2 regions of the Ligilactobacillus sp. JN-6 (Y).1 genome follow, and region 1 is predicted to be linked to the other one. Evidence: predicted binding sites of a transcription regulator. Region 1 holds the regulator's gene; the other holds the start of a gene.
What was found. Region 1 encodes LexA, which represses DNA repair genes until DNA is damaged. Its sites were predicted from a motif close to CNAACANNTGTTNG; they were not measured.
Positions count from the first base shown of each region.

Region 2: AC3XNE_RS09555 (Y-family DNA polymerase) is a predicted target of LexA. The motif match lies at 3,672-3,685, and genes of this name have one in related genera.

Region 1 covers NZ_CM176599.1:2,194,962-2,211,621, reverse strand. The annotation lists tRNA gene AC3XNE_RS10340 (tRNA-Arg) at 365-438, shown strand; ribosomal protein L21 leader region at 911-991, shown strand; gene rplU (50S ribosomal protein L21) at 1,009-1,317, shown strand; gene AC3XNE_RS10330 (ribosomal-processing cysteine protease Prp) at 1,343-1,669, shown strand; gene rpmA (50S ribosomal protein L27) at 1,698-1,973, shown strand; gene AC3XNE_RS10320 (M24 family metallopeptidase) at 2,136-3,197, shown strand; gene efp (elongation factor P) at 3,364-3,921, shown strand; gene AC3XNE_RS10310 (Asp23/Gls24 family envelope stress response protein) at 3,946-4,377, shown strand; gene nusB (transcription antitermination factor NusB) at 4,377-4,778, shown strand; gene folD (bifunctional methylenetetrahydrofolate dehydrogenase/methenyltetrahydrofolate cyclohydrolase FolD) at 4,909-5,760, shown strand; gene xseA (exodeoxyribonuclease VII large subunit) at 5,757-7,103, shown strand; gene AC3XNE_RS10290 (exodeoxyribonuclease VII small subunit) at 7,096-7,341, shown strand; gene AC3XNE_RS10285 (polyprenyl synthetase family protein) at 7,331-8,218, shown strand; gene AC3XNE_RS10280 (TlyA family RNA methyltransferase) at 8,228-9,049, shown strand; gene AC3XNE_RS10275 (arginine repressor) at 9,112-9,570, shown strand; gene recN (DNA repair protein RecN) at 9,653-11,332, shown strand; gene lexA (transcriptional repressor LexA) at 11,406-12,032, opposite strand; gene AC3XNE_RS10260 (DUF896 domain-containing protein) at 12,196-12,444, shown strand; gene AC3XNE_RS10255 (YneF family protein) at 12,656-12,883, shown strand; gene AC3XNE_RS10250 (lysophospholipid acyltransferase family protein) at 12,934-13,566, opposite strand; gene AC3XNE_RS10245 (tRNA1(Val) (adenine(37)-N6)-methyltransferase) at 13,665-14,423, shown strand; gene AC3XNE_RS10240 (GIY-YIG nuclease family protein) at 14,410-14,691, shown strand; gene AC3XNE_RS10235 (D-2-hydroxyacid dehydrogenase) at 14,810-15,808, shown strand; gene rpsB (30S ribosomal protein S2) at 16,020-16,660, shown strand, end outside.
Region 2 covers NZ_CM176599.1:2,047,163-2,063,822, forward strand. The annotation lists gene AC3XNE_RS09540 (hypothetical protein) at 365-1,330, opposite strand; tRNA gene AC3XNE_RS09545 (tRNA-Ser) at 1,779-1,866, shown strand; gene AC3XNE_RS09550 (DNA/RNA non-specific endonuclease) at 2,171-3,415, shown strand; gene AC3XNE_RS09555 (Y-family DNA polymerase) at 3,697-4,995, shown strand; gene AC3XNE_RS09560 (hypothetical protein) at 5,515-6,165, shown strand; gene AC3XNE_RS09565 (TrmH family RNA methyltransferase) at 6,191-6,961, shown strand; gene AC3XNE_RS09570 (HD domain-containing protein) at 7,082-7,591, shown strand; gene AC3XNE_RS09575 (winged helix-turn-helix transcriptional regulator) at 7,694-8,044, shown strand; T-box leader at 8,085-8,315, shown strand; gene pheS (phenylalanine--tRNA ligase subunit alpha) at 8,491-9,537, shown strand; gene pheT (phenylalanine--tRNA ligase subunit beta) at 9,547-11,961, shown strand; gene mltG (endolytic transglycosylase MltG) at 12,234-13,334, shown strand; gene udk (uridine kinase) at 13,354-14,001, shown strand; gene greA (transcription elongation factor GreA) at 14,228-14,701, shown strand; gene AC3XNE_RS09605 (NADPH-dependent oxidoreductase) at 14,785-15,543, shown strand; gene AC3XNE_RS09610 (hypothetical protein) at 15,605-15,832, shown strand; gene AC3XNE_RS09615 (nucleoside hydrolase) at 15,976-16,660, opposite strand, start outside.

The sequences.
Region 1 (16,660 bases):
GAATAAAAATAAGTTCACTCTATCTGAGTGGACTTATTTTTGGTCTAAATATATCTGAAGTACGGCCATTGAATCTAAGCTAATTTCTTCAGCAATAGGCTACTTTCTGAACTTTAATATTATTATAGTTATAAGGTGGAACAGTGGTATAGTGATAAAAAAGAGAATTTATGAAACTACTCCAGGCTAAAGAGACTTAAACAGGATCATCGTGAATGTGTTGAGTGTAAGCGTCAAGGCATGGTAACTACCAGAGATGAAGTCTTGACTGTTGACTTTTCAAAAACGGAAGCTCGATCAGTAAACATAACAAAAATTATATTGACATAATCTGTGATTCTAGCCTATAATGTACCTTGATGTTGGTTCGGTAGCTCAGCTGGATAGAGCATCCGCCTTCTAAGCGGATTGTCGAGAGTTCGAATCTCTCCCGAATCATAAAAGATAGATATAAATTAAAGTTCGACCCGTAGAAACGTTGGTATTACAACGTTTCTTTTTTGCTTACAAAATAAGGATAATGAAAAGGTGATACGAAAATCGGCTATTACCGTCGGGATCTTATATATTAATTGACAAAGGCGTCATGCCGCAGCACAACACCTTTTAATTAAAATATTAAATTAAACTGTTCAAATTCTATCACACAAATAAATCAAATTCTATTTTTCGTCTGTACTATCCCGCCTCTATAATACCGTTGCAGCTCCTAGACTGCGCCCGATCACGCGAAACGTCATCAAATTAAATCTTACCTGAGCAAATTATTTAACTCTTAACTGCAGTTTAGTATAGCACATAGTTTGATTAATTAAAAAATACCCTTTTTTATAAGCGCAAGTTTTTACAGCGAAAAGCGTTGACGGAGAGTTCTTTTTCTGCTAACATGAGTACGTTGTATTTGTGCATGTCACAACTACAACCGCACGTTTTAAGTCTTAAGTACTCAGTGAGCCTGAGTCACTACATTACGGCGAGTCTAAGTCAATTACAAGGAGGTGCACATTGATGTACGCAATTATTAAAACAGGCGGCAAACAATACAAAGTTGAAGCTGGTGAAGCGATCTATGTGGAGAAGTTAGCTGCAAACGCAGGTGACAAGGTTATTTTTGACCAAGTTGTTCTTGTTGGTGGTGAAAAGACTGCTATCGGGACCCCAGTTGTTGATGGTGCCAGTGTTACTGGTACTGTTGAAAAGCAAGGTCGTGAGAAGAAGGTCGTTACTTTCAAGTACAAACCTAAGAAACATTCTCATACAAAACAGGGTCATCGTCAACCATACACAAAGGTTGTTATCGATGCTATCAATGCCTAATTGAATCTAAGGAGTTGCATGTTGAATGATCAAAGCGCATTTTTCTTATGCAAAGGATACTCATTGCGGTTTTTCGTTAAAAGGACATGCTGATTCTGGAGAATATGGTTATGATATTGTATGTGCTGCGGTTTCTGTTTTAGCGATCAATACTGTTAACAGTTTGGAACAGCTAGCATTAGCGACACCTCAAGTTGTGTCAGATGATGAGAATGGTGGATACCTTCAGGTTTCACTTGATCAAGATGAGGCTAAAGATCCAGCAGTCCAATTATTGTTAAACAGTTTTGAATTAGGGATCCGGAGTATTACAGATAATTATCGCGATTATATAATGATCGACAATGCATAATATACTAGGAGGTGCTCGTGTTATGTTAATGAATTTACAATTATTCTCCCATCATAAGGGGGGCGGTTCGACTTCTAACGGTCGTGACTCAAAGGCTAAGCGTTTGGGTGCAAAACGTGCCGATGGTCAAACTGTCACAGGTGGTTCAATTTTGTACCGTCAGCGTGGTACACATATCTATCCAGGTATGAACGTTAAAATTGGCGGCGATGACACATTATTCGCTACTACTGCAGGTGTCGTAAGATTTGAACGCAAAGGTCGTGACCGGAAACAAGTTTCGGTTTATCCTACAGCAGAATAATTTTTACGCGATCAATATCGGGATTCCATTGTGGGGTCCCGTTTTTTTTTGACTTTCAAGGCTGTAAACTGGTTTATGTACTTGAATTAAGTTTCATGCATGTTATAGTAGCTAACTATTTGATATACTGGCAGTATACGTTTGATGAAAGGCATGATGATAATGACGACACGTCGAGTAAAAAAATTGCAAGCTAAATTTGCAGAATTCAAAATTGATGGTTTTTTGGTAACAGATCCACTTAACATCTATTATTTGAGTGGCTTTACCGGTGATGACGGTGTTTTGCTGATCACAGAAGGAAATAAATACTTAATAACTGACTCGCGCTTTGAAGAACAGATCAAAGCAGAAAATCCTGACTGGAACGCAGTCATTACTAGAAACTATCTCAAAAATGCCTGTGGTTTGGCACAAGCTGATCATTTGGCTGCTATTGGTTTTGAAAATACAATCGATTATGCTTCTTTTGATTTCTTGGATGAGACTGCTGTTTGCGATATCGTTCCTTTTGATGGGCTGGTTGAGCAGTTAAGAGCGATCAAAGACGACCAAGAAGTTTCTATACTTAAAAAAAGCTGTGCGTTAGCCGACGAAGGATTTCAGTTTGTGATCGAGCATTTGAAAGCTGGCCAGACAGAGTTGGATATTGCTAACGACTTAGATTATTTCATGAAAAAACATGGAGCCTCTGCTCAGTCCTTCGAAACGATCGTTGCCAGTGGGGAACATACTACTTGGCCACATGGGACAGCTACTTCACGCCAAATTACGAACGGTGATCTGATCACGCTAGACTATGGCTACTTCGTCGATGGTTATACCTCTGACGTTACACGTACTTTTAGCCTCGGTAAACAAAGTGAAAAAGTCAAAGAAATTTATCAGGTGGTGCTTGAAGCCCAAAAAGCGACTATCGAAGCAGTTAGTGCTGGTGTTAGTGGTGCCCATCTTGATGACGTAGGTCGTTCAATGATCGAAAAAGCAGGTTATGGCAAGTACTTTAATCATGGAATGGGACATGGTATTGGTTTAGATATTCATGAGCTGCCAAACGTAGGTCGCAGGTTCGACGACGTGATGCTGGCCGGTCAAATCATTACGATCGAACCAGGTATTTACGTTCCGGGTATCGGTGGGATCCGGATCGAAGATGATGTTTTGGTAACTGAAAATGGTTCTGAAGTATTAACACATTCTGACAAGAATTTGTTGGAATTATAATTGTTGATGTTTTTGAAATTACTTTTAGACTATTATAGTAGACAATATGGACGCGTGGTAATTTGACAAAGCTACGGATCCACGTGAAAATGTAGTGTAATAGTTTTGAGACTAGCACAGGTACTGAGATAAAGTTAAGTTAAATTTACAAGGAGGATTATATTAAATGATTTCAGTAAACAATTTTAAGACAGGTTTGACTGTCGAAATAGATGGTGAATTATGGCGAGTTATAGACTTTCAACACGTTAAACCTGGTAAGGGCTCAGCTTTTGTTCGTTCTAAATTGAAGAATTTACGGACTGGCGCTGTTCAGGAAAAGACGTTCCGTGGTGGTGAAAAGATCAACCAAGCACAAATCGATCGCAAAAAAATGCAGTATTTGTATGCCGATGGTTCGAACTATGTCTTTATGGATACAACTACTTATGAACAATTAGAATTACCAGCAGAATCGATCAAAGATGAGCTGAAATTCTTGAAAGAAAATATGGTCGTTAGTGTTATCATGTATGGCTCAGAAACCCTTGGGGTCGAACTGCCAAATACTGTTGATCTAGTGGTTTCTGCCACAGAACCTGGTATTAAAGGTGATACAGCTTCTGGCGGATCTAAACCTGCTACAATGGAAACAGGTCTAGTCGTCCAAGTTCCATTTTTCGTCAATGAAGGGGATACTTTAACTATTAATACGGTTGACGGAACTTACATTTCGCGTGCCTAATTAATAATACGAGGAGGTTTAGTAATGTCGGACGAAAACAATATTGTTTTGACCAGCAGCCAGCCAGACCTAGGAGAAATTCAAATTACCCCAGAGGTTGTCGAAGTGATTATCGGGATCGCTGCCAGTCAAGTTGAAGGTGTTTATTCGATGCACGGCTCTATTGTAAATAGTTTTTCAAAACTATTTGGCCTTCAAGACCGTAAACAAGGAGTCAAACTTGCAGCAGCCCAAAATGAATTAAAGGTTGATGTTAATGTCTTCTTAAATTACGGAGTTTCTGTACCTAAAGTAGCTTCTGCAATTCAAGACAAGGTGGCACAACAGGTTTTGTTCATGACAGGGTTGGAGCTGGCGGCAGTCGATGTTCATGTTCAGGGCATCGTTCCTGAAAAAGTGGAAGCAACAGTCGATCCAAATAATATTTTTGGAGAAGAAAAAGAGGCAAAGAAGTAATGGCTATAACAAGGCATAAGGTACGCCAAGGTGCTTTTCAGGTTTTATTTGCATTACAAAGCAATTTAGATGCAGATCCCGATACGGTTTGTCAGCAAATTTCAGAAGAAGAGATCGGGGAGCAAAATGTTCCAGAATATATGCATACTTTGGTACAAGGCGTTTTAGAGCACCAATCAGAAATTGACGGTATGCTCGCAAAGCACCTTGATTCAAAATGGTCACTTGATCGTTTGAGCAAGACTGATTTACTGATTTTAAGGATCGCCGTATTTGAAATTAAGTTTGAAAGTGAAACTCCTGATAAGGTTGCTTTAAACGAGGCTTTGGAGCTCGCTAAGGCATTTAGTGATGATAAATCACGCCGGTTTATCAATGGGGTTTTGTCTAACCTCTTATAGTGTAAAAGGTCCTGCAGCAGTTGATCCTGCTCGGGGCTTTTAATTTGCATGCGGAGAATTATTGCATTAGTTTTGTACTTAGCAATGTGCTAAAATTAAGAGTAAATGATTTTTGTGGTGAGGTAGTTGAATGGCAGTTTTAATGGATGGAAAGCAGCTTTCCCAAAAATATCAGAGATCTTTGTTGGAACAGACAGTTCAGTTAAAAAAGAAGGGGATAGTTCCGACATTAGCAGTTTTGATGATCGGAGATGACCCTGCCAGTCAAATTTACTTTCGAAGTAAGAAAAAGCTTGCTGCTAAGGTAGGTATTGATGTTTATGATGGAGTTTTGCCCGCAAACTCCTCGGAACATGACGTTATCAAACTGATTGAAGGTTGTAATGAAAATGAAGCTGTACATGGTATTTTAGTTGAATTGCCGCTTCCAAAACACTTAAGTGAAAAGAAGATAATGGGTGCGATCTGCCCGGCAAAAGATGTTGATGGTTCTCACCCCTACAATATCGGCAGGTTATTTATGGATGAGCCAGGGCCTATCCCTTGCACACCAGCAGGGATCATGGCCTTGTTTAATGAATATCGGATCAAAGTTGCTGGTAAACATGTTGTAATAATTGGTCGTAGCAATATAGTAGGTCGCCCGTTAGCAGCCATGTTACTTAATGCTGATGCAACTGTTACTATTACCCATAGCAAGACTAACAATTTAGTCGAGATCACCAGGGAAGCGGACATTTTGGTAGTCGCGGCTGGACGGCCAGAGATGATCACAGCAAAATACATCAAACCCGGTGCGGTAGTTGTTGATGTGGGGATCAATCGGACACAGACAGGAAAAACTGTCGGTGACGTTGATCAAAGTGATGTGGTAAGGTCAGCCGGCTTTATGACCCCAGTACCCGGTGGTGTTGGACCGATGACTAGTGTAATGCTAATGCAACAAACAATTGAATTTGCAGCAAAGGAGTTGAAAATTTGACTACGGATAAATACTTGACTGTTACAGCTTTGACACGTTATTTGCATAGAAAGTTTACAGTTGATCCATACTTGCAAAAAGTTTTTCTAACAGGGGAAATTTCAAATTTTCGTTTACGAACTAGACATCAATATTTTAGTATCAAAGATGATAATGCTAAAATCAGTGCAGTCATGTTTCAGTCTAATTTCAAACGCGTAAAATTTACTCCTGAAGAGGGGATGAAGGTTTTGGTCGTGGGTCGGATAGACCTTTACGAACCAAATGGTACATATCAGATAAACGTTGAAAGCATGCAACCTGATGGTGTGGGTGCTTTGTATGAAGCGTATGAGCAATTAAAAAAGAAACTTGCTGCCGAAGGGTTATTTGCTGTTGAAAAAAAAGCGATCACACGTTTTCCGAAAAAAATAGCTGTTGTTACTAGCCCTTCTGGTGCTGTTATTCGTGATATTATAACGACAGTTAAACGACGGTATCCGATCGTGCAGCTAGTCTTATTTCCAGCCGTAGTTCAAGGCGAGCAGGCAGCGGATTCTTTGGTCGGTAGGTTAAAAGAGGTTGCTCAGCATGACGACTTTGATACGGTGATCATTGGGCGTGGTGGAGGCTCGATCGAGGATCTGTGGCCATTTAATGAGGAAAAAGTAGCTCGGACCATGGCGGCTATTCAAATCCCTGTTATTTCTTCCGTGGGTCATGAGACAGACACCACGATCGCTGATCTGGTTGCTGACTTGCGAGCACCGACCCCAACGGCAGCGGCAGAGTTAGCCACACCTGTTCGTTCGGATGAAGTCTTAAAAATAAAGCAACAAAGATTACGGTTGATCCAGGCAATGAAGACAGTTTTGGATCGTAACGAACGTCAAGTAGCTCGTCAGACTGAATCTTATATTTTTAAAACACCTGGTCGCTTATATGAAGGCTATCTGCAAAAACTTGATTTTTTAAACTCTAAACTTGCGTCGACTTTTAAGCAAAGATTATCTCAGAGTCAAAGAGAGCAATTGAAGTTAAATGGTCGTTTGAAGATGGTAGATCCTGAACCCCACATTGAGAGGTTAGAAGCTGACTTGTCCGCAAATAAACAGCAATTAAAACGCAATATGCAGCGCTATTTGTCTAAGCGTAGGAATGAACTCGCACAAGCTGCTGGTAAGCTGAATGCATTGAGTCCCTTATCTATTTTGGGACGTGGTTATTCTTATGTCAGTAATGATGGAAAGATCGCTAAGAGTGTGAATGACTTGAAGATAGATGATAAAGTGCTTTTGCATCTGGCAGATGGGACAGCTGATGCACGTATTATAGCTACTAAGGAGGAGAAAGTTAATGACTGAAGAAAAAAAAGAACAAACTTTTGAAGAAAATTTAGACGAATTGGAAAAAATCGTTTCTAAATTAGAACAAGGCGATGTTCCTTTAGAGGAAGCATTAGATTCTTTTCAAAAGGGAGTTAAACTTAGTAAAGAATTACAAAGTACTTTAGAACATGCTGAAAAAACTTTAACAAAAGTGATCGATGAAAATGGTGAAGAACAAGTCTTTGAGCAGGAGCAAGATAATAATGGTCAATAATACTATTTCTAGCCTGCAGGCAAATGAGATCAGTGAATTAAATCGGCAAATGACTAGCCATTTGGAGTCGTTAACTAGTCAGGATACCTTACGTGCGGCGATGAACTATTCTGTTATGGCTGGGGGTAAGAGGATCAGACCGTTGATCGTTTTTGCCACATGTGCCAGCTTTCAAAGTCCGATCTCTGAGAGTGCATATGCTGTTGCGGGTAGCCTTGAATTCATTCATACGTATTCTTTGATCCACGATGACCTTCCTGAAATGGATAACGATGATCTGAGAAGGGGGAAACCCACTAATCATAAAGTTTATGGCCAGGCCATGGCGGTTTTGGCTGGTGATGCCTTATTAACAGAAGCGTTTGCGTGGTTAGCACAAGCTAAAGTCTCAACGTCTGCTAATTTAAAATTGGTCGAGAAGCTAGCGCAGGCGGCTGGTCCGACGGGGATGATTGCTGGCCAGGCTCGTGATATCGAGAGTGAGGGGCAACGATTATCTTTGCAACAACTGAAGACATTACATGCTGGCAAAACCGGTGCTTTGGTCCAGTATGCATTCGAAGCAGGTGGTATCTTAGCAGGAGTTTCGGAGCAGCAAAACCGTTTATTGCGACAGTTTGGTTCGTTTTTTGGCTTAGCATTTCAAATTTATGATGATATTTTGGATGAGACATCGACTGCTGAAGAAATGGGTAAAGCTGTTCATAAAGATCGCTTTGAACACAAAAATACTTATCCCAGTTTATTAGGGCTTGATGGTGCTAAACAAGCACTCAATGAGACACTGGCAAAAGCTAAAGATGTTTTAGAGCAATTGAAAAACTTAGATGTGCGACCAGAATTATTTGACGAATTACTAGGGTATTTTAAAATATAAGGTAGGAAAATGAAGAAAGAAAGAATCGATGTATTATTAGTACAAAAGGGCTTGTTTGACAGTCGTGAACAGGCAAAAAGAGCCGTGATGGCCGGTGAGATATTAGGCGAAAACGAGGAACGGTTAGATAAACCTGGGATGAAGATCGATCCTGCAGTGAACCTACATTTTAAAGGTACAAAAATGCCGTATGTTAGTCGTGGCGGTTTAAAGTTAGCCAAAGCTTTAAGGGTTTTTAATATTGACTTGACCGGAAGGACGGTCTTAGACATCGGTTCTTCTACTGGCGGTTTTACTGATGTGGCTTTACAAAATCACGCACGGTTGAGTTATGCTTTAGATGTCGGGACTAACCAACTTGTGTGGAAATTACGTCAAGATAAGCGTGTTGTCGTAATGGAAAATACTAACTTTCGTTACAGTAAGTTGGCAGACTTTAAGAAAGGACAACCAGATTTTGCTTCGATCGATGTATCGTTCATTTCATTACGTTTGATATTGCCAACACTGCATGAGATCTTAAAAACGGGTAAAGACGTTGTTGCATTGATCAAGCCGCAATTTGAGGCTGGCAGAGAAAAAGTCGGTAAACATGGGATCGTGAGAGACGAACAAACGCATTTGGAAGTTTTGACTGCTATCTTAGAGTTTGCGAGAAAAAGTGGTTATAATGTTAATGCATTGGATTTTTCCCCCATTACTGGAGGGATGGGGAATATTGAATTTATTGTACATTTAGTAGCGTGTCCTGAAGGTGAGCAGGGAAAAGACCTCTCGCAAGATCTACTGGTTGAGGTAGTAAAAAAGGCTCATCAAACATTACTGCATTAATTTTTTGAATTTTTAACTGTCATGGGGGCAGAATTATTTGAAGTGTGGGGTAAGTGGATAATATGAAGAAACATGAACGACATAAATTGTTAAAACAATTATTAGTAGAAAATACGGTCTATCGGCAAGAAGACTTGGTTGAACTTCTGGCTAACCGTGGTGTTGAAGTTACCCAAGCAACCATCTCACGAGATATTAAACAGTTGCAATTGATCAAAGTTCCTTTAAACGATGGCAGTTATCGCTACACTCTACCATCTGAAAAGGAAGTGGACACAGCTGTTAAATTAAAAAAGACATTACAAGATGTGTATGTTAGCTCAGATGTTCATGGTGAAATGTGTGTATTAAAAGTCCAGCCCGGTAATGGCCCGACTGTTTCTAGTCTGATCGAACAAATGAACTATGCCGAAATTTTTGCATGTATCAGCGATGATGACACGATCATGGTCTTTAATCGTTCGCAACAAGGGGCAAGTAAAGTTCAAACAGATTTGGAAAAGATGGCCAGTGAAAATTAGAGTGGAGAGCCACTTGATTAAAAAATGCTCGCTTGTCTACATAGTATAGATAAAAATTAGGTTTCATTGGAGGCGAAAGCGTTTGTTAAGTAGTTTAACTATTAAAGATTTCGCAATTATAGATAAAATTCAAATAGACTTTCAACCTAAAATGACGGTATTAACTGGTGAAACTGGGGCAGGAAAATCAATAGTGATCGACGCTTTAGGATTGTTAGCCGGAGGACGGGGCTCATCTGATTATATCAGAAAAGGTAAGAAAAAGGCCTTATTACAAGCGCTCTTTATTTTGCCCGTAGATGCAGCCGCCTACAAAATATTAGATGAAGTTGGTATCAGTTACGATAACAGCGGCTTGATCTTACAGCGTGAATTGTACCGTAATGGGCACAATATTTGTCGCATCAACGGAGAATTAGTCAATTTGGCGAATATGAGACGGGTCGGAGAGACCTTGATCGATATCCATGGGCAAAATGAACATCAGGAATTAATGCGTCCAGAAAGGCATTTATCCTTACTAGACAGTTTTGCAGATCAGCAATTACACACACTGAAAAATAGTTATCAGGAATGCTATCAGCAATACCGGCAGGCTAAGAACAGTCTGGAAAAGAAAGAAAAAAATGAAAATGACTGGGCACAACGCCTTGATATGTTACAATTTCAAGTTCAAGAAATAGAAACGGCTCAACTGCGACCGGAAGAAGAAGAACAGCTTGCTGAAGAAAAGGAACAGTTGGATAATTATCAGGCTATTCATGATGCTTTAGAAAACAGCTATCAGTTATTATCTGGTGAAGAGATCGATGCATTGGGACAGGTTGGTTCAGTAATGGAGCAAATGCAACATGTTTCTGAACTTTCTTCTGATTTAGAGCAAATCAGCCAACGTATTGCAGATGCTTATTATGGTTTATCCGATTCAGTGCGAGACATTTCAAATCAATTGGCAACTATGGAGTGGGATGAGGGCCGTCTAGACCAGATCGAGCAGCGTTTAGAAGAGATCCATCAGTTAAAAAGGAAATATGGGAATTCTATTCCAGAAATTTTAACTTATTATCAAAAAATCAAAACTGAATTAAAAGACATGCAGGAAACAGATGCAGATTCAGACGAATTAAAGCAACATGTGGATGAGTTGTTTAATAAGTCTAAGAAAATCGCACGGCAACTTACCAGTCAAAGAAAAAAAACTGCAGTCCAGCTGGAAAAGGCTGTTCATGAACAATTAAAAGCTTTGTATATGGAAAAGGCCGTTTTTTCAGTCAAGTTTTTGTCCCAGCAAAATGATCAACTTAACTTTGAGGGAATGGATCAAGTCGAATTTTATATTCAAACTAATCCCGGTGAATCGATGGGTCCATTGTCGCGGATCGCGTCTGGTGGTGAACTGTCGCGGATCATGTTAGCGTTGAAAACTATTTTTGCGCAGCAACAAGGTGTCACGAGTATTATTTTTGATGAGGTCGATACAGGTGTTAGCGGTCGTGTAGCGCAGGCGATCGCTGAAAAGATCAGTGTGATCGCCAAAGGTTCTCAAGTTTTATGTATTACACATTTGCCACAAGTTGCTGCTGTTAGTGACCATCATTATTTAGTTACCAAGCAGTTTCAAAAGGGGCGCACAGAAACAAAAGTTAAGAAATTGAGGCAGTCTGCTAAAGTTGAAGAACTTGCCAGGATGCTTGCAGGCACTGAGATCACGGATCTTGCGCGTGAACATGCTGCGGAATTGTTAAAGATGGGCCATTCTTAAAACAAAAGGGCTATTGCATTTAAAAAATCCAAGTAGTCTAAACAAAATAAGATTACTTGGATTTTTTTGTTTTTTAGCTGATAAAGTTACGGTATAAACCGACAACTTTGCCGAGAACGGTCACAGAATCTAAAATGATCGGAGCCATTGTGTCATTTTCAGGTTGGAGTCGGAAATGATCCTTTTCTTTGAAGAATCGTTTACAAGTTGCTTCGTTTTCATCAGTCATAGCGATGATGATATCTCCGTTGTCCGCAGAGCGTTGTTGTCTGACGATCACTTCGTCACCATCAAGGATCCCGATATTGATCATGCTTTCTCCTCTGACAGTCAACATGAAGAGATCTTGAGCAGAATCATAATTAGGTGGTAGGGGGAAATAATCCGTCGTTTCTTGAACTGTTAAAATGGGATTACCAGCTGTAACAGTACCGAGAACAGGTATTTTAGTAGTTTTTTCACCGATACCAAGTGCCTGCATCCCGGCAGTCGTTATTTCAAGAGCACGTGGCTTGGTTGGGTCTTTACGTATATAGCCTCGTTTTTCTAAACGTGCAATGTGTCCATGGACAGTTGATGTTGAAGAGAGATCGACCGCTTCACCGATCTCACGGACAGTAGGTGGGTAACCTTTCTCATGTACACATTCGTAGATGAATTTTAACACGGAGATTTGTCGTTCTTCGATTAATTTGGACATCACGAACACCTCATTTAATTTTTATAGTCTAAGCGTATCACATTACGTATGCCATTTCAAACTAATGTTCGGATGAAATACTTGAGTTTTTGCTATTAATTGTTTAACATAGTGTGTATCATAATTGAAGCAAATTTTTATAAGAGAAGAGGTAGTATAAGACATGGCTAATGGTATCCCACAAAACCTGTTGGATAGGATCAATGAACTAGCTCATAAGAAAAAGGAAAGTGGCTTAACCAAAGAAGAACAAGAAGAACAACAACGTTTACGTTCAACCTATTTAAGTAAGTTTCGTGAAAATTTTCGCAGTCAGCTCGAAATGACACAAGTTTATGACAAAAAAGGCAAAGAGGTCACACCAGAGAAAGTCAAAAACATCCAAAGAAAACGTGGTTTACGTGACGATTAAAATTGTTGCTGGTTAGGCTTGTGCGGCCCTTATTCAAGTTAAGTATTTGCGAAGTTACCAGCCCCTATAGTGTTAGCTTTTGATAATAAGCGAAGTCTGATGGTTGCAGCGCTGAAAAAGGGACAGGAATTTATTCGCCCCCTTTATTTTTTTCAGTTAATTGTGTAAACTTAATTAGGTAAACAAAAGTAAAGGAAGGGAGTAATTGATAATGTCCACACCAGTATGGATCGTAATAGTCATTATCGCCTTGATCGTAGGGCTCGTAGGTGGTTTTTATGGTGCTCGTAAGTACATGGAAAGCTATTTACAAAAGAACCCGCCAATCAATGAACAAATGTTACGACAAATGATGTTACAGATGGGTCAAAAGCCTTCAGAAAAGAAACTTAATCAAATGATGACATCTATGAAAGCTAACTACGGGAAGAAAAAATAAAATCATTTTTACTAAAAAAGCCGGGTAATGACCCGACTTTTTATTTATCGTTATTTATCTGAATGTTTTGATACGTCAACGTATTTAAAGTTGGGATCGATCTCTTGGTCCAATTTTTCAAATGCTGTCTCAATTCGACTCAGCAGTTCATTTTGATATTCAGTGGTCATTTTTGCTTTGCGATCAAGATAGATCGGATCACCAAACGCAACAGTAACGCGTTTACGTGAAAAAAGGGATTTTAGGGAGAGTGGGCCTTGATAGACTGTTGGCACGATCGGTACTCCTGACAGTTTAGCGATCAAAGTAACGCCACCTTTCATATCTTGAGAATGGCGGGTCCCAGAAGGGAACATGATCAATGAAACATCACGTTTACGCAACCATTTAACGGGGGCCTTGACTGCCGATGGGCCAGGATGGGAACGATCAACTGGGAAAGCATTGGCGTGGTTTAGGATAAAACGTAGTATTGGGTTTTTGTATAACTCTTTTTTAGCCATGAAGGAAAATGGTTTTGGAGAAGCGGCCAAAGCAAAATAGATCATATCGAACCAGGCACGGTGGGGCCCAACTACAATATAATTTCCCTTGGGGAGTTTTTCCTTGTTAAGATAGTGGCTGTTGCCATTGATAATGGCAAGAACTATTCGAGCTACGACCCGAATAAATGAATAGAACATCGCAGTGACATTCCTTTCTAAAATAGTATTATTACAAATAATATTACATATTTATTATAAAAGTTGCAAGTTTCGTTGGAAGAAAGAAAGTGATAAAAATGAAAATTGACCCACGATTGAAAAGTGGAGAAAGGGTAGATGAACTTTATGCTAATGAGATTAAGATCATTCAAAGTGCGGATGTTTTTTCTTTTTCTTTAGATGCGGTCTTATTGGCTGATTTTGCTCGTCCAGTGTTGAAACAAAAGGGGCAGATCGTTGATCTTTGTTCAGGTAACGGAGCAGTTGGCTTGTTTTTGACTAAAAAAACGCGGGCACATATCACCCAAGTCGAAGTCCAAACACGCTTAGCGGATATGGCAAAACGTAGTGCGGTATTAAATGATCTGGCTGACCAGATTTCAGTTTTGAATATGGATCTTAAAGATCTGTTACAAGAAATTAAGAAAGATTCGGTTGATACAATAACATGTAATCCGCCATATTTTGCAGATCGACCGACTAGTAAGAAAAACCCTAATCCTTACTTAGCAATAGCGCGGCATGAAAGTACCGCGTCCCTGGCAGACATCATTATGCTTATTAGCGGTCTTCTAAAAATGGGGGGCAAGATGTTTATGGTTCATCGCCCAGAAAGGTTGCAAGAAATTTTTAATTTATTGCAACGTAATAGGATGGTCCCTAAAAGGATCCGCTTAGTATATCCTAAAAAGACTCGCGAAGCTAATATGGTTTTGATCGAAGCAATTAAAGATGGTCGACCTGGGGGCTTAAGATTTGTTCCGCCTGTAGTTGTTTATGACGAGCAAGATCAATATTTGTCAGAAGTAAGAAGGGTTTTGTATGGACAAAAATAACCAGTATTTTTTTTACGTATTATTATGCGCTGACAAAACTTTTTACGGCGGGTTTACTACTGATCTAAAGCGTCGTTTGGATGAGCATAATTCAGGAGTCGGGGCAAAATATACGCGGGTCCGTAGACCAGTCAAAATGATCTATCATGAAAGATTTGTTAGCAAGTCATTGGCTTTAAAGGCTGAATATGCCTTTAAACATCAGTCGCGGTCTAAAAAGGAAAGCTTTTTGCTGGAACATGGTGTTGACCTAGAAGGTAGTAAGTAGCAAAAAAGCTTAAGAAATTTACTTTTATGTGGTAATGGCATCTTGTGTCACGTATAATATTTAACATGTTGTATTTCTAATAAATACGATTATCAAAATTTAGAGGAGTCTTATTACTATGAAAATGATCGCGTTTTCTGTACGAGATGATGAAGAAAAATTTTTTAAAGAATGGTCCGCTCAAAATAATATTCAAGTTGATTTGATCAAAGATCCTTTAACAGACCAGACTATGAATAAGATTGCCGGCCATGATGCTATTTTAGCCTTGCAAACAGGAAGTTTTCCCGCTTCTATGTTTAGTAGAGCTAAGGAAAAAGGCATCAAAGTTTTTTCGCTCCGAAACGTCGGTGTTGACAATGTTGACCTTAAAGCAGCTACAGATAATGATATTGCAGTAACTAATGTCCCTGCGTATTCACCGACAGCAATCGCTGAATTTTCCGTGACTTTATTATTGCAATTGCTTAGAAAAGTTGAAACTTTCAGAAAACGAAGCGTAAATCAGGATTTTCGATGGGCAGGTAATGTTGGTCAGGAGATCCATGATAAGACGGTCGGAGTGATCGGTACGGGACGGATCGGCAAAGCAGCTATTTCTATTTATCGTGGTTTCGGTGCGAAGATCTTAGCTTATGATCCTTTTCCAGATCCCAAATTAGCCACTGAGGGTATCTATGTTGATACCAAAGAAGAATTGTATCATCGTGCTGATATTATTACTTTACACATGCCTGCTTCATTAAAAGATAAACACATGGTCGATGCACAGGCTATTTCAGAAATGAAAGATGGTGTTTACTTGATCAACACTGCGCGTGGGCTTTTGGTAGATACAAAAGCCCTGATCGCTGGTATTCGGAGTGGCAAGGTCGCTGGTGCTGGTTTGGATACGTATGAAAATGAAAGTCCGTTGTTTAATCATGACCTTAGAGGTAAGAAAATCGAGGATCCTTTATTCAATGATTTACGGTCATTAGAAAATGTGCTCGTAACACCGCATGTTGCTTTTTATACAGATACTGCTGCCCAAAACATGGTGCAACTTTCTTTAAACAATGCAAAATCGGTTATTGAAACAGGCACAAGTGATTCGATCGTCAATGTTGTTCAATGATCTCGTACAAATATTGTGTGTACAGTTGGTAAATAATTTGGACAAGCATCTTAAATTTTATTGCAATTAGCAACGTAATCATTTACAATGAAACAAGTGCCTTTTTGGCGCTTAATTCACACCTTGCATGCTGGGTAAGTGGTGCTTAGCTACTAAGTTCTTGCCAAATGAATGCAGGGGAGGAAAAAACTATATTTGGAGGTATTTAGTAATGGCAGTTATTACTATGAAACAATTGCTTGAAGCTGGTGTTCATTTTGGACATCAAACACGTCGTTGGAACCCTAAGATGAAGAAGTATATCTTTACAGAACGTAATGGTATCTACATCATCGATTTGCAAAAGACCGTTAAGTTGATCGATAAGGCTTATAACTTTATGAAAGAAACGGCTGAAAATGATGGTGTTATTCTTTTCGTTGGTACAAAGAAACAAGCACAAGACTCGATCGAAGAAGAAGCAACTCGTGCAGGTCAATACTACGTTAACCATCGTTGGTTAGGTGGCACTTTGACTAACTGGGATACTATCCAGTCACGTATCAAACGCTTGAAAGACTTAAAGAAAATGTCAGAAGATGGCACTTTTGATATTTTGCCTAAGAAGGAAGCAGCTCAGTTGACCAAGGAAATGGAAAAACTTGAGAAATTCCTTGGCGGTATTGAAGATATGCCTCATCTTCCAGATGCAGTCTTTATCGTTGATCCACGTAAAGAAAGAATTGCTGTTAAGGAAGCTCAAAAATTGAACATTCCAATCGTTGCCATGGTCGATACAAACGCTGATCCTGATGAGATCGACGTTAAGATCCCATCAAACGATGACGCTATTCGTGCCGTACGTTTGATCAC
Region 2 (16,660 bases), 150 kb from region 1:
TTCGTGAATGTTACCAGTTTTGTCTGAATTATTTTGCGGGTATAACTTTGACCGACGTCTAACTGCTTTTGCATTTGCGATTATAACTTATACTGACTTTTAACCGCTTTTGAATTTGTAGTTATAACTTTGGCTAAGTTCTGACCGCTTTTTGCGTTGCGGTTAAAACTTCCTCCGACTTTTAACTATATTTGCATTTGCGGTTATAATTCCTACCAATTTTTAGCCACATTTCGTTTCCCACTACGACCTTCCAAAACCCCTAGCAGCAAACAAACATTTTGCAAGAAGCAGTGGGAGGATATAGACATTGTTAACACAAACGGAAAATGCACAAGGGTAGTAATTTTAATCTAATACCTTTTTATCTGCGCCTGTTTTCGTGTGAGTGATTTTCAATTTTATATTTGCGACTGTCTTGAATTTCTGCATAGAAAGTATATATCAATATTATCAAAAAGACGGCGGCAAAATACAAGAACGAATTTAAAGTAAAGTGTGAGTCATCTTTCAATATAGTTGAAGAAGGTGGTGCATAGGCGGTCGATCCATTTGTGAAATCAACGATATTGGCATCCGGCTTTTCACTTTGTTCGGGGTTTTTGTCAGAGCTTGAATTATTGTTATAATTTCCAGCAGCTAAATTTTGTGCCTTACTATAAGTGTCAGTTATTTTTCTAACTTCATTATTTTGGGAGCCTATTGAAGTCTTATCGGTTTCCGAGACCGAAGTAGATGAACTTGTCTGAGTTTTTTGACTATTTCTACTTGGTCGTAGGGGGGCGTTTCTGACCGAATCAGCACTTGAACTTGGGCCGCTTCCCGAACTAGAATTAGCTGCTGGTGCTTGATTTTCAGCGGATGAATTATTTTCACTTGAAGCAGATCCATTTGAACTATTTTCAGATGAAGTTTCAGTTGAACTATTCTCAGAACCAGTAGATCCAGAGCTGGAATCAGAATTTGAACTGGAATCAGAATTCGAACTGGAACTGGAGTCAATAGACGAACTAGTAGACTCGCTTTCAGAAGATGAGTTAGAAGGTTCGCTTTCAGAAGATGAACTAGAAAATGAACCTGATGCAGAGCTGGAGCTTGTTGAGCTGGTCTCAGATAGTCCTGAGCTGTTCTCAGAGGTACTTTGATCAGATCCATTACCATTTTCTTCACTTTCAGATGTTATTGTTTCAGACGTTTCCGAATTTTGAATGTCATCATTCTCTTGGGATCCATCACTCTGTGACTCTGAAGATTCTTGGCTGACAATACTGTTCGCCTCACTGCTGGCTGCGTTTATATTTGGCTCAAACATGGGTAAGAAGAAAAACATTACCAAGGAACTTATACAGAAAGACAAGGTTATGGAGGGTATTTTATGTTTAACCAAAATTTCACTTCCTAATTTTTATAACTGAGGGATACGACACTAAATACAGAACGTATGGTATATGTTAGCACATTTTATGCTATTTCTAAAGTCAATAAAAGTTGTGCTATCTAAAGAAAGTACTGAAATTTTTTGCTGAAAATATAATGAATTAGCAAAAAGTATAAATTTTTCCTTACGTCTTGAGTTGACTAAGAACATAAATTACCTTATCATAATACTAGACATAAGGTCACGCGCCTGAAGATTTATCTTCATTGCTGCTTCGGTAGTGCACATAGTTTTAAACCCATCCTTGCTGGAAGGATGGGTATTTTTAAGCGACATATACAGATCACATTAAATTTATATTGTCATAATGTTTAATGTTTGGTATAATTATTTTTGTTGTGGAGAGTTGGCAGAGTGGTAATGCACCGGACTCGAAATCCGGCGAACCGGCTAATACCGGCGCGCAGGTTCAAATCCTGTACTCTCCTTTTTAGTATAAAATAGAACCACTGTAGAAGCCTTGGAATACCTATTCTAAAGGCTTTTTATTTTTGACTTACCGTTAAAAACAATAAAAATAGTAGGTCATGTGCACAAATGGTGCACGAAAAATGTCTGAGCGTTTTTTATCGAGTGCCTAAAATCCCTGCGCGGGCTCATTAATGCTATCATTAGTATGAAGTTAAGAGCTAATAACTTAAGGGTTTATATGAAATGTTAAATAATTTGACACACCAAGTTATTTAATAAGCCGCTAAAGTTAGTAGTTAAGTTTTTAGGAGGGGAAATTTAATGGATACTTTTTTTATGTTAATAGCACTTGGAGCCTTATTCTATTTTGTTTTTTGTCTGTTTAGCAAAAAGAGGCGTAGGGGGAAAATTAAATGGGCAGTACTTGTGACCTCGATCTTATCTTTTTTCATATTTGGAATGCTGACTCCTGAAGAACCTGAAAAAGCAGATAGTGGAGAAAAAAATGAGCAGGTATCTTCACAGAAAAAGCTCCAAAAAACCAAAAAGACAGTCAGAAAAGGGAAAACTTCTGTACCACGAACGTCCGAGAAAGCAAAAAAAGCTGAGCAAAAACGGCAAGAGCCTGACAAGCAGCAGGGATCAAAGAAACAGGATTCGCGTAAGCAGACACGGTTGGCAAAAAAACAGGCTCAAAGTAGAGTGCGACAGCAAAACCGTGCAGCAAATAAAAACCTTGCGACTTTAGAGTACCAAGGAACCCAAACTATCAATGTTAATAATGGAATACCGACGTTTAGCCAGGCTGATATGTCTACTAAGAATGGGTCGTGGGAAAAATATGGTGAACTTGATAGTTTGAATCGTGCTACTTCTGCTGAAGCAATGTTGAGTCAAGCAACAATGCCACGCTCTGGTGAAGAACGTGAAAGTATTTCTGATGTGACTCCTACTGGTTGGAAGAATAAACGAATATCAAGTGGCTACCTTTATAATAGGTCCCATTTGATTGGTTGGGCGTTATCCGCTGAAAATGATAATTGGAAGAATTTGATCACTGGTACACGGCAATTAAATAGTCCCGAAATGTTGCGTTTTGAGATGGATACCAAGGCATATCTTGAGCAGAGTAGTACTAATTATGTTAGATACTCGGTTACTCCAGTATTTCGTGGCAACGAATTGTTAGCTCGAGGAGTACATATGATGGCCAGGTCCGTTGGTGATAACCAAATATCGTTTAATGTTTTCATTTTTAATGTGCAAGACGGTGTTAAACTAAATTATTCTGATGGTTCAAGCAACGTTTCCGGCGCGGTCCAGGCAAGGAGAGCTTCTAATTATTCTAAACCAAAGGCTAATAGTAGTAGTCAAGAACAACAAAGTGCAGAAAACCAGCAACAAAATCAGCAAAATGATCAACAAAACGTACGAGTATATGTAACTCCTACAGGAGATAAATACCACACGCATCCTCATGGTCGAGGAAATTTTACTTCGACTACACTGAAAGATGCTAAAGCACGAGGATTACAACCATGCAAAGTATGTAACCCTCCAGCATAGAAAAATTAACTTTCAACGGTAGTTAAAGTCCACGGTCTATTGTGGGCTTTTTTTACTCTAAATGAAACAGGAGGCTCAGTCTATCAAATAGCAAGTTCACATAGATAGTTTGTGATATAAACTTGGTGCTCGTTAGTGCTAGCTTGCTGAAGTTTTACTACAGCTTGTCTTTTTAATGGTCATTTGTGAAATACAATAAGGATTTGGAGATATTTACTATTTACATTCCGAACAAAGGTTCCTATAATGGTTATTAGGAACAAACGTTCGGAGGGACAATCATGGATTATTCAAATGAGCCACACGGTGTTTTCTTTCTAATAGATAATAAATCTTTTTATGCTAGTGTTGAATGCGCACAGAGAGGGCTTGATCCACTAGAGGCTCCCGTAGTTGTATTATCCGAACAGGAAAATACCAATGGGGGGCTTATTTTGGCTGCTTCGCCAGTCGCTAAAAAAATGTATGGGATCAGCAATGTTAGTCGCCAGCGTGATCTGCCGAAAGATGATGACCTGTTGATAGTGCCTCCGCGCATGAACTTGTACATTGAAAAGAATCTTGAGATCAATGAAATTTTTCGACATTATACCCAAGGTATCGATTGTGTCCCGTATTCTATTGATGAAACGATCCTTGACTTGACTTATTCATGGCAGTTGTTTGGCAATAACCCCATAGAGGTTGCTAAACAGATCCAAGCAACTGTTCGTGCACAGTTAGGATTGTACACTACTGTTGGTATTGGAGAGAATCCACTCCAAGCTAAATTAGCACTAGATCTATTTGCCAAGCATTCTCCTAACTTGATCGGAAGACTAAGTTATGCTGATTATGCCGAAAAAATTTGGCCGATCACTAAGTTGTCAGATGTGTGGAGCATTGGGAGCAGGACTGAAAAGCATTTGCATAAAATGGGGATTTATTCAATGAAAGATCTAGCCCATGCTACTCCATATATGTTAAAGGAAGAAATGGGGATAATAGGAACACAACTTTTGGCGTTAGCTTGGGGGATCGATCGGACTGACTTAGAAAAACCGGTCAGGGTCAAAAACGACAGCTTAGGAAATTCACAAGTATTACCAAGAGATTATCGCAAGCAAGACGAGATCGAGGTCGTTATCCAAGAAATTGGCGAACAAGTTGCAGCTCGTTTGAGAAAAAGGCATAAGCAGACGATGTGTGTCAGTTTAAGCATTGGTTATTCATACTCTTCAGCTGAAAAAACAGGCAGAAATGGTTTTTCCCAACAAGTAAAGGTTGATCCTACCAGTGACAACCGTATTTTAAACCGTTATCTATTAAGGTTATTTAGAAAAAACTGGGAGGGAGAAACTGTTAGAAATATTGCGGTCAGTTATGGCAAGCTGCTCGCTACACAAGATTTGCAACTGAATTTATTTACTTCTGTAAAAAAACAAGAAAAGCATGTAATGCTGGAAAAAACGTTAGACCAAATAAGAAATAAATTTGGTACAAGTGCGTTGTTCTTCGGTCATAGTTTGCAACATGGTGGGACCATGTTAGAACGTTCTGGTCTGGTGGGTGGTCATAACGGAGGTAATTCTTACACTTAAACCGTGAAAGATAATTTTTGAAAGCAGGTGGTTGTTGGAAATGTAAACAAAAAGAAATGTATTTGTAATAGACTTTTTCTGAAGAAAATTATATACTACTTGCATAGTCAATTGCAGGAACACAAACTTTTTAGCAATTTATTACTAACTATCACATAATTCAGCTGTTTCGGTGACTATGCACATATTATATATCTGTTCTTCCTGTCGCTTATTATGACAGGATTTTTTTGTGCTGATCTTCATCATAAATTTTTAATATTCATTTTTTGAAAAGGGTTGTTGTTGAATTTTCGTTATGCTATAATTATTGCGTTGACATTAAAGGCACTGCTTTTATTGACAACTATTTAATTTGTCCCCCTAAACAAATTAATACAACCCCTAAGGCCTTGCTCCAGTATTGGAGTAGGTTTTTTTTGTAGATTCGATCTACTAAAGTTAAAAAGACAGAAGCATATACGCGATGGTCTTTTACGTTGTATAATTAGTATAGGAATGAGTGAGGGGTGACCTATCGTGAATATTAAGTATCAAGCTGTTGGCAATGTGGTATATGAACTTTATATGAGTAAAAATATTGAAAAACATATCGCAAAGTCTGTTGAAAACAAAATACAGGATCCATCGTTGAGAATAGAAATTATCTCTTATCGACAACTAAAGCAAGAGGGTAAATTAAATTTATTAAATGACATCGAACCTTTGCTAAATATGCGCGGGCGCAACATGGAATTAAGTTGTTTATACTTATTACTGTATTCAAAGGATGATCAGGATAGTGGGAGGATCCGTCTTTTAGATTGTGCGCCTTTTTCAAAGCGCGGGCTAGCTTTTATTTTCCATAATCCAGGTATGTCGTTTCGAAATGAGGATGACCTACTTGACACTGCAACAAATTGTGTTGAAGCTGCTGCTAGGATCAGTGCGCATTTCTTTGCTGGCGATCTAGCGCTAAGTAAGATCCAAGCTAAAACATATCGCTCTTTTTATGCAGAAGAAAATAATTCTGTCACTGCAATTTTGCTAACGGCTGAAGAAACGGCTGCAGATACAAAATTAATCAAAGAAGTTACTAAAACCTATCAACTCCAAGTAATTACCGGCACTCAGAAAGACTTGAACGGTAAACAATGTGCAGTTTTGCGCTTTACAAAGAAGTTGTCTTAAAATATCTTAAAAGTGAGAAGATAAAATGAAATATATTCAATCAACTGGTAACCAGACAGTAAAAACATGGAAAAAATTACAAACAAAAAAGGGTAGAAAAAAGCAGGGTAAATATGTGCTGGAGGGGTGGCATTTACTAGATGAAGCTCTAAAAGCACACGAATGTATCAGTGAAATAATGGTTACTTCAGATGCTTTGGCGCAAACTCAGCAACAAAGTTTGCCTGAAGAAGTCGATATATATGAAATTTCAGACGAAGTTGCTCAACAGTTGAGTGCGACTCCAAGTCCACAAGGGATATTTGGCGTAGTTGCTATCGATGAAACAAAAGAAATGGTACCCCAAAAAATGTCTGGCGCCTGGCTTTTTTTAGACACGATCCAAGATCCTGGTAATGTTGGCACGATGGTAAGAACAGCAGATGCTGCCGGCTTTAAGGGCGTGGTATTAAGTGAAGGCTCTGTTGATATTTATCAGCCCAAACTTGTGCGTTCGATGCAGGGAAGTCAGTTTCATATAGAAGTCTTAGAAGGTGACTTATCAGCATGGATAACGGCATTTAAAAAGAATCATTTTCCAGTTTTCGGCAGTGAGCTCAATGAACAAGCTCGAAGCTATGATGAAGTTGGTCAGCATGAAGACTTTGCTTTAGTGATGGGAAATGAAGGAAATGGCGCGAGTCAAGAAATATTAGGGCAAACCTCTATGAATCTATACATTCCGCTTAAAGGGCAGGCTGAATCTTTGAATGTAGCTATGGCGGCTGGTATTTTAATGTTTGCGTTAAGATCTTGAATATTAAGAATAGCTTAACATTGTTATTTTTAGCGGTTATGATTTGCAAGTTGAAGGTTACCAGACTATGATTAGGTCATGAAAATCAATAAAATAATTAAGTGAGGTAATTTGACGAATATGATGAATGTCAAATGGAAACAAGATCCCGAATATATGAGTTATGTGGGTGAATTGTTGCAAGAGCCAGCGGTTCAAAAACTTTCTGAATATGAGCAACATCATGCTACTACGCGCCTGGATCATTGCATTAATGTTTCTTATACCAGCTATCGGATCGCTAAAAAACTACATTTGAATGCAAGAGCTACTGCTCGTGCAGGGTTATTGCATGATTTATTTTATTATGACTGGCGGACTACTAAATTTGATCGTGGTACCCATGCGTGGATCCATCCGCGGATCGCTTTAAAAAATGCTGAAAAAATTACAGACCTTAGTCCATTAGAAAAGGATATTATTATCAAGCATATGTGGGGTGCAACTGTTTGCCCTCCTAAATATCCTGAAGGTTTTATTGTCACAGCAGTCGATAAATACTCTGCATCTTCTGAATATGGTGGACATTTAGCCGATAAGGTTGAAGGAGATCTAAGGCAACGATTAAGCTTTGCAAAAGTAAGTAAATAGGAGTAAAATTGAAACAGATGCTAGAAAGCTCGAATGTTACTAATGCGGGCTTTTTGTTTACTGTAATTAATTTTGATGATTTTTGCTTGGAGGTGGATCGTTATGGCAGTAGAAGTCAAAAAGGATAGCGATTATGAGCTGTGTCCGCGTTTTGAAAAAACCTTTGGGATTCTTGGTAAGAAATGGAATGGGCTGATCATTGACGTATTATTATCTGAAGGCCCACAACGCTTCAAAGACATTGCTAATAAAGTTGATAAGTGTAGTGACCGTGTCTTAGTTGAACGCTTAAAGGAACTGGAAAGCGAAGGATTAGTTACTAAAAGTCCGTTGGAGGATAGTTGTCGTGATGTTTACCAACTGACCGAGCAAGGTGAAGATTTGGCCGGAATTATTGGTCAAGTCCACGACTGGGCAGAAAAATGGTATACTTTAGCAGATTGTACAGACTAACTTGACTATCATTTTTAATAAAGGTAAACTGGTAATAATATTTGAAACGAAGACGGAAAAAAGTAAGCTACTTGCCCATCACAGGAAGAAACGGTTAACTGAGAACGTTTTGTTGGGAAATAGTTGAAGTTCACTTCCTGAGTTGGCACTGGGAGCTATATTTTGGCGAAAAGTGTCACGGTCGGTACTGATCGTTATCAAGCTCCAAGTGTTGTTATTAGCTGTTATTAATAATAAAACAAGGGTGGTACCGCGAAGCCTCGTCCCTTTTTCAGGGACGGGGCTTTTTCGTTTTCCGAACAAATATTAGTAAATAAAAATAGCAGTTTAAGTGGTTCTTTTTTGGTCTCATCAGTAGGAATGCTGGACATTTTTTAACCGGCTGGTAAACCTGCTTTGCTGTTATTTGAATTGACGATCTTAATAATTTTAAGGAAGGAAAAATAATGAATCTAAAAAATAAACTTGAAGAACTCAAGGATAAAGGTTTAACAGAGATAAAGTCTGCTCCGGATGCCAAGAAGGTCAATGATATCCGTGTGCACCTATTAGGCAAAAAAGGACCGATCACGGAGGTCTTGCGTGGCATGCGTGACTTACCTGCAGAAGAACGTCCTAAAGTTGGCAGTTTTGCAAATAAAGTTCGGGATGAGCTCAGTGAAGCCATTGCGCAACGACGTGATGAATTAGAGATCGAACGGACTGCTGTCAAACTAGAAAAAGAAAAAATTGATGTGACTTTGCCTGGTACACCCGTAAAACAAGGACAACCACATGTGCTTGAACAAGTTATCAACCAAATTGAGAAGTTGTTTTTGGGCATGGGTTATCAAGTTGTTGATGGCCCAGAGGTCGAAGAAGACCATTATAACTTTGAAATGTTAAATTTACCTAAGGATCATCCGGCAAGAGATATGCAGGATACATTTTACATTACAAATTCAATATTAATGCGTACCCAGACATCTCCAGTTCAGGCTAGAACTATGGAAAAACATGATTTTTCTAAGGGCCCGCTGAAAATGATCTCACCTGGAAAAGTCTACCGTCGCGATACCGATGATGCTACTCACTCACATCAATTTCATCAAGTTGAAGGTCTAGTTATTGATAAGCATGTAACAATGGCTGATTTAAAAGGAACACTGCAACAATTAGCCCAACATTTATTTGGCGAAGGACGTGAGATCAGGATGCGTCCAAGCTACTTTCCGTTCACAGAGCCTTCTGCAGAAGTAGATGTTTCTTGCTTCAAGTGTGGTGGTAAAGGATGTTCAGTTTGCAAATATACAGGTTGGATAGAAACTCTTGGAGCAGGGATGGTCCATCCCAATGTTTTAAAAATGGCTGGGATCGATCCAGAAGAATATGGCGGTTTTGCTTTTGGCTTAGGGCCAGACAGGTTTGCCATGCTGAAATACGGAGTGAATGATATCCGTGAGTTTTATCTCAATGATGTTCGGTTCCTCGAACAATTTTCGCAGAAAGGTTAGGTCATCTTAATGAAAGTTTCAAAGAAATGGTTGAATGAATATGTGCCAGTTGATGACATTGACGCAAATTCTTTGGCTAATAAGATAGAATTGAGCGCCGTAGAAATTGATGATGTATCACGGTTAGAAGAAGGGCAAAAGAAAATTGTGGTTGGGCATATCAACAATTTAGTCTCTCATACTAACTCAGATCATTTGAAAATTTGTCAAGTCGATGTTGGTGAAGAAGAACCTTATCAGATCGTATGTGGAGCCCCCAATGTAGCGAGCGGCCAAAATGTGATCGTTGCTCTTCCAAACTCATGGATCGCAGGCCACAATAAAATCAAAAAGTCGAAAATGCGCGGTGAAGTTTCAATGGGTATGATCTGTTCATTACAAGAGATCGGCTTTTCTGATAGTGTTGTCCCTAAACAATACGCTGATGGGATCTATATTTTGCCGGACGATGCAGTCCCAGGAGAAGCGATCTTTTCTTATCTTGGAATGAATGAAGATGTGATCGATATTGATATAACACCTAACCGTGCTGATCTCTTAAGTATTCGTGGAGTCGCAAATGAAGTTGCAGCCCTATACGATAGGAAAGTAACTTTCCCACAACCGAATTTTTCCGAAACGAGTGAAAGTGATGTTTCTGATTATTTAACGGCTGAAGCTCCAGAAGAGCTAGCTCCAACCTATCTGATGAGGATCATTAAGGATGTTAAGGTAACAGAAAGTCCACTTTGGTTGCAAAAACGGTTATGGAATGCGGGCATTCGACCAGTCAATAATGTTGTCGATGTCACTAACTATATTTTAATGGATTACGGACAGCCATTACATTCATTCGACTACAACAAATTAAAGACCAAAAGAATCGTAGTCCGGCTTGCTGAGGCGGGTGAGGAGATCACGACTCTAGATGGTGAGAAACGTGAGTTAAATACTGATGATATTGTGATCACCAACGGTAGTGTTCCAGTCGCATTGGCAGGTACAATGGGCGGCGAAAATACACAGATCGATAGAGACTCACAGACGATCGCACTAGAATCTGCTGTTTTTGACGGCCACCGAATCCGTAAAACTGCTCGGAAAGAAAAATTACATTCTGAAGCATCACTGCGCTTCGAACGTGGGATCAACGTGGCAACTGTCAGGCAAGCTTTGGATAGCGCAGCTCAGTTGATCGCACAATTGGGAGATGGCCAAGTCGTAGCGGGTGTTGCTGGTGAAGAACGTGCAGATCAAAGCTCTAAAAAAGTAAAAATTTCACTGAACCGGATCAATCACGTTTTAGGAACAGATTTGAGTTCACAAGAAGTTAAACAAATTTTTGCTAGACTCGACTTTGGAGTGGTTGAAGATGATGAGACTTACATTGTTGAGGTTCCCGTTAGAAGATGGGATATCCAGATCGATGCAGACTTAGTCGAAGAAGTAGCTCGTTTGTACGGGTATGATAACCTGCCGGCCACATTACCGGAAGGAAAAGCCACTCCTGGTAAATATACTAAAGTTCAACAAGTAATTCGAGATACGCGTAGCTTACTGGAAAGTGCGGGACTTGATCAGGCTATCTCGTATGGGCTAACGACTCCTAAAAAAGCGCAGCGTTTCGCAATGGAGCCAGCGGTACAAACGGAGCTCGATTTTCCAATGAGTTCTGATCATACTACACTGAGAATGAATCTCCTTAGTGGATTACTGGATGATCTTGCATATAATAGTGCACGTAAAGTGGAAAATGTTGCTTTGTACGAACAAGGTCGTGTTTTCTTTAGAGATGAAGGTCATGACAAGCCTCGTGAAGTTGAACATGTGGCTGGCGCACTTACCGGGCTGTTCCATGAAGCTACTTGGAACGAAGACAAAAAGCCGGTTGATTTTTATTTGACTAAAGGTATCATAACTTTCTTACTCTCTTCTATAGGTATTACCCGAGGGGGCCGCTTTACAGCAACTGCCCAACATGAAGAAATGCACCCAGGGCGGACCGCAGACATTTATTTGAATGATGAAAAGCTGGGGTTTGTTGGTGAACTTCATCCCGGCTTGGCCAAAGAATATAAGTTGAAACGGACTTATGTTTTTGAATTAGACCTCGAAAAAATCATTGCTGCTCCTAAAAATGACCTAATATATCAGGAAATTTCAAAATATCCAACGATCACACGGGACGTTGCTTTAGCTGTTCCTAATGAAATTACAAACCAGCAGATCTTGAGTTCTATCTGGTCCAATGGTGGTCAGCATTTGGTTGATGTTTATTTGTTTGATCATTACCAAGGCGAACATATTACTAAAGGGTTCAAATCTTTAGCTTACACACTCGTTTATCAGGATAAAAATGCTACCTTAAAGGACGAAGATGTGACTGTTGAATTTGATAAGGCTATTACAAAATTGCAGAAAGAATTAGAAGTTACTGTACGTTAATTGAGTAGTGAATAATTTAACAAAACTTTAAAATATTAATTTATTGCGCCTTGTATATTGTTTATGAAACCGCGGGTTTTGGTGTGTATTTGTTAAGGTGTATCAGCATCTTGATATAATCTCACTAAAATGACTGTGGTTTTTTGGCAAACAAAGGATCAGCTCCAATTCTGAAAAATAAAACAAAAAACAAAATGGTGCTAAATCAAGGACTATATACATTAGGCCCTACGTTTGGTATACTAGTTTGGAGAGTTTTTCTAGGAGGTTAAATGTTGGATTCGAAAGGCAAAAAAAATACTTTAGCATCACGTGTGATTTGGACTGTGGTATCGATCATAGTTGTGTTGTTGGTAGTTGTAGCGGTTTCGGGCTACAGCTACTTTAAATCTGGTTTAAAGCCATTGGCACCGGGATCTAATAAAAGGATAGAAGTCAAAGTTCCAGTTGGTAGTACCAGCAAGCAGATCGGCTCGATCTTGGAAGAAAAAAAGGTCGTCAAAAGTGGTTTTGTGTTTGATTATTACGTTAAATCAAAGAAAATTGCTAATTTTAAAGCTGGATATTATGAGCTAAAACCGTCAATGACTTTGAATACAATTGCACATGACTTGCAAAAGGGTGGTTCACGCGAACCATTAAATTCGGGTCGCGTATTGATCAGAGAAGGTGTTACTGCAGAGACGATCGGGAAGGTCGTTCAACAAAGCACCCGTTTCTCGCAAAAAGATTTTTTGGAGTTGTTGAATGATGAGCAGTTTATTAGTGACCTGCAAAAGAAGTATCCTGACTTGCTTTCATCTGCTGCTAATGCTAAGAAAGTTCGTTACCGCTTAGAAGGATATTTATATCCAGCAACATATACGGTTACTAAAAAAACAACATTAAAGCAGTTAGTTGAAGAGATGGTTTCAAAAACTGACCAAGAAATGAGACCATATTATTCACAGATCAAGAAACAAAAACAAAACGTACAAAAAGTCATGACATTGGCCTCTCTAGTTGAACGTGAAGGCGATAGTGATAAAGATCGTGCTAAGATCGCTGGCGTTTTTGAAAATCGTTTAGATGAAGATATGAAGTTACAAACAGATATCTCCGTTCTCTATGCGCTGAACAAACATAAAGAGACAGTGACATACAAAGATTTAAAGGTAGACTCTCCGTATAATCTATATAAAAATGAAGGTGTTGGGCCCGGTCCGTTCAATAATCCTAGTATAGCTTCTATTAAAGCTGTATTATCTCCACAAGATAAAGATAAGGATTACTTATATTTCTTTGCTGATACAAAAACTGGTAAAGTATATTATTCCCAAACTTATCAGCAACACCAAGAGATAATCTCTAAAATAGAAAACAAAAATAACTAGGATAGGAGCTCTACACGAAATGACAGAAAAAAATACAAAAGAAAGGCCAATTATTATTGGTGTTACTGGCGGTTCTGGTAGCGGAAAAACCTCTGTTTCTCACGCAATATTTGATCAGTTGCATGGGCATTCGATACTCATGTTGGAACAAGATTCTTATTACCGCGATCAAAGTGATATGAGCCTTGACGAAAGACGAGCGGTTAATTACGATCATCCTGCGGCTTTTGATACTGATCTATTGATCGACCAGTTATCAAAATTAGCACACTGGGAATCAATCGATAAACCTATGTATGATTATTCAACTTTTACTCGTAGTGATATGACTGAGCGAGTAGATCCACGCGAAGTCATCATTTTAGAAGGGATCTTTGTTTTAAGTGATCCGACATTGCGTGATTTGCTGGACATTAAGGTTTTTGTTGATACTGACGATGATATCCGGATCATTCGTCGGATCCAACGGGATATGAAAGAACGTGGCCGTTCATTGCAATCAGTGATCGACCAATATCTGAAGACTGTTAAACCAATGTATCATCAATTTATAGAACCAACTAAGCGCTATGCAGACGTTATTGTTCCCGAGGGTGGAGAAAATAAAGTGGCGATCGACCTTCTAGTAACAAAAATTAGGGATATCATTCGTGAGGCCCAAAAGTAAAAAAGCGACCAAGTGCACAAACGGCATGCAATTTGCGGTTTGTGTTTTCTTTTAATGATAGTCTGTACTGAGATTGTTAGACTTGCAAAATATTTTAAATTGAATTAGGATATATTTTTGTTATACTAATTTAGGCGTTGGATACCAACGTTTAAGATAAGTGGTACAGTAGGTTTTAAAAACAATAAGAATAATTATAAAATTTTGAATTGAAGGGATTTTTAGAATGGCTGAAGAAAAGACATTTCCAATGACATTGGAAGGTAAAAATAAGTTAGAAGCAGAATTAGAAGATTTAAAAACGAACAAAAGGTCAGAAGTCATTGATCGTATTAAAGTTGCACGTTCTTTTGGCGATTTGTCAGAAAATTCTGAATATGAATCAGCGAAAGATGAACAATCCTTCGTTGAAGGGCGGATCAAAGAAATTGACCACATGTTAAACTATGCCGAGATCATCGACAGTGAATCAATTGATAAAAATGAGGTTGCTGTTGGTAAAGAAGTTACTTTTCAAGAAGATGATGATGAGCCTGAAACGTACCAGATAGTTGGTGCTGCTGAAGCTGATCCATTTGAAGGTAAGATCTCAAATGATTCCCCGATCGCTAAGGGCTTGATCGGACATAAATTAGGCGAACAAGTTGAGATCGAAACACCAGCTGGGAAAATGTCAGTTAAGATCGTTGAAGTGAAATAAATAGTTTTAAAGTCATAAAAAACAAGTCATTTGTTGCTTATAAATGGTTTGTTTTTTTAATTTCTTGAGGAAGTGTAAATAAGTTGACTGATAAGAATAATCAAATTAAAGATCTGTTGCTAAACAGGCGGACGATCAGAGCCTTTAAGGATCGATCATTGTCAAAAGAAACGATTGAATTGTTAATGGAAACGGCTAGGCAGACTGCTACTTCGTCGTTTTTACAACAATCTTCGGTAATACACGTAACTGATTTGGAAAAAAGGAAAAGGATCAGGAATATTTGCCAACAAGAATATGTTGGTGCAAACGGAGATTTATTTATTTTTATAGTTGATCTTTATCGTAACCAACAGATCAGGAAGCATCATGGCAAAGATGACGGCCGTCTGCATAATACGGATGTCTTTTTTCAAGCATACGATGATACTGTACTGGCAATACAAAATGTTGCTGATATGGCTGAAAGTTTAGGCTTGGGAACCGTATTTTTGGGGAGCATCGTAAATGATTCTGCAAAAATGGTAGAAATTTTAAATCTTCCTCAACTAACTTTTCCGATTTTGGGGCTGCAGGTGGGAGTGCCTGACCAACAACCTCAGTTAAAGCCGCGTATACCACTGGATTTCAAAATATTTGAAAACGAATATAGTTACACTCCGGACTTTGCGGAGTTAGACAAATATGATGCTATCGTTCAGACGTATTATGATCTGCGTGATACTAATCGAAGGATCGATTCATTTTCTGAGCAAGTCAATTCTGCTAAATTGGATCATAAAGTCACGAAACGTGATGAGGTTTTGACTACCTTGCATCAGCAGGGATTGTGTTTGCATTAAAAAAAGTCTTTATCATCAAACTCAGCTTGAGTAGGGTGATAAAGACTTTTTATTTTAAAGGATGAAGACAAAAACACACGAAAAAATAATTACTAACAAATTTAAACCAGACAGCCAGACGGAATTGGAAGCAGGTCCGACCCTGTATTTCAAATTACGTAAACAAAGGATCAAAAACACTAGTGAACTGATCAAAAGTAGTAAGAAAATTGTTTTAATTGATGCAAAGATCTCTACTAGTGCAAGAGAAATTATCAACAACCAGTTACGAAAATTCCTATACCAATAAATTTGGCCAAAAAATGCTCGTTTATACGAAAAGTTTCTTTGCCTAACCAAATGCAAAAATTTATTTGTAGTTAGTAACAACCAAACGATGAATAAAAAAATTCCAACATACTTCCAAATCATCCAGCCACCTGCTTTATTTAACTAATTATTTTTGAATAGTGTCGTCAATTTCGTCATAAATTCTTGGACAAACCGATCTTTGTCTACGTTGAGCGCAACTTGTGTTTGAGTAGCGGGATCATTGATCCTTGTCTCATCACCAATAGTTCGACCAGCATATTGTTCTTGGGTGTCAACTTTCATATTTAGATAGATAGTTGACACTAGGTCAGGCTCAACCGCAACGGCGACTGCCAATGGATCGTGCAAGGCACAACCTCCTAAGTGGGGACTGGTTACTTTGTATGCGTCAATGTAGAAGTCGACGATATCAGCATATTTTTCGCCAGCAACAGTTTCTAGATCACGCCATTGCTGCGTTTCTTTGATAGTTAAGAGAGTCCGCGTAGTAACATCGAGGCCAACCATGGTTAATGGGAGCGAACTCCGAAAAACTCGGTCGGCAGCTTCTGGATCTTGATTGATATTAGCCTCAGTCACTGGAGTTACATTACCTGGAACAGTCAGTGCCCCACCCATTAAAGAAACTTTGCCTATCAGATTTGAAATTTCGGGGTCTTTGTTTAACGCTGCGGCTAGATTGGTCAATGGCCCAGTCGGAACTAGTATCAAATCTTTTTTGTATTGATGTGCAGCTGAGATGAGAAAATCAATGCCTGAACCATTTTCTACTTTCCTGTCAGCTTGTTTCAAAGAAACTTCTCCA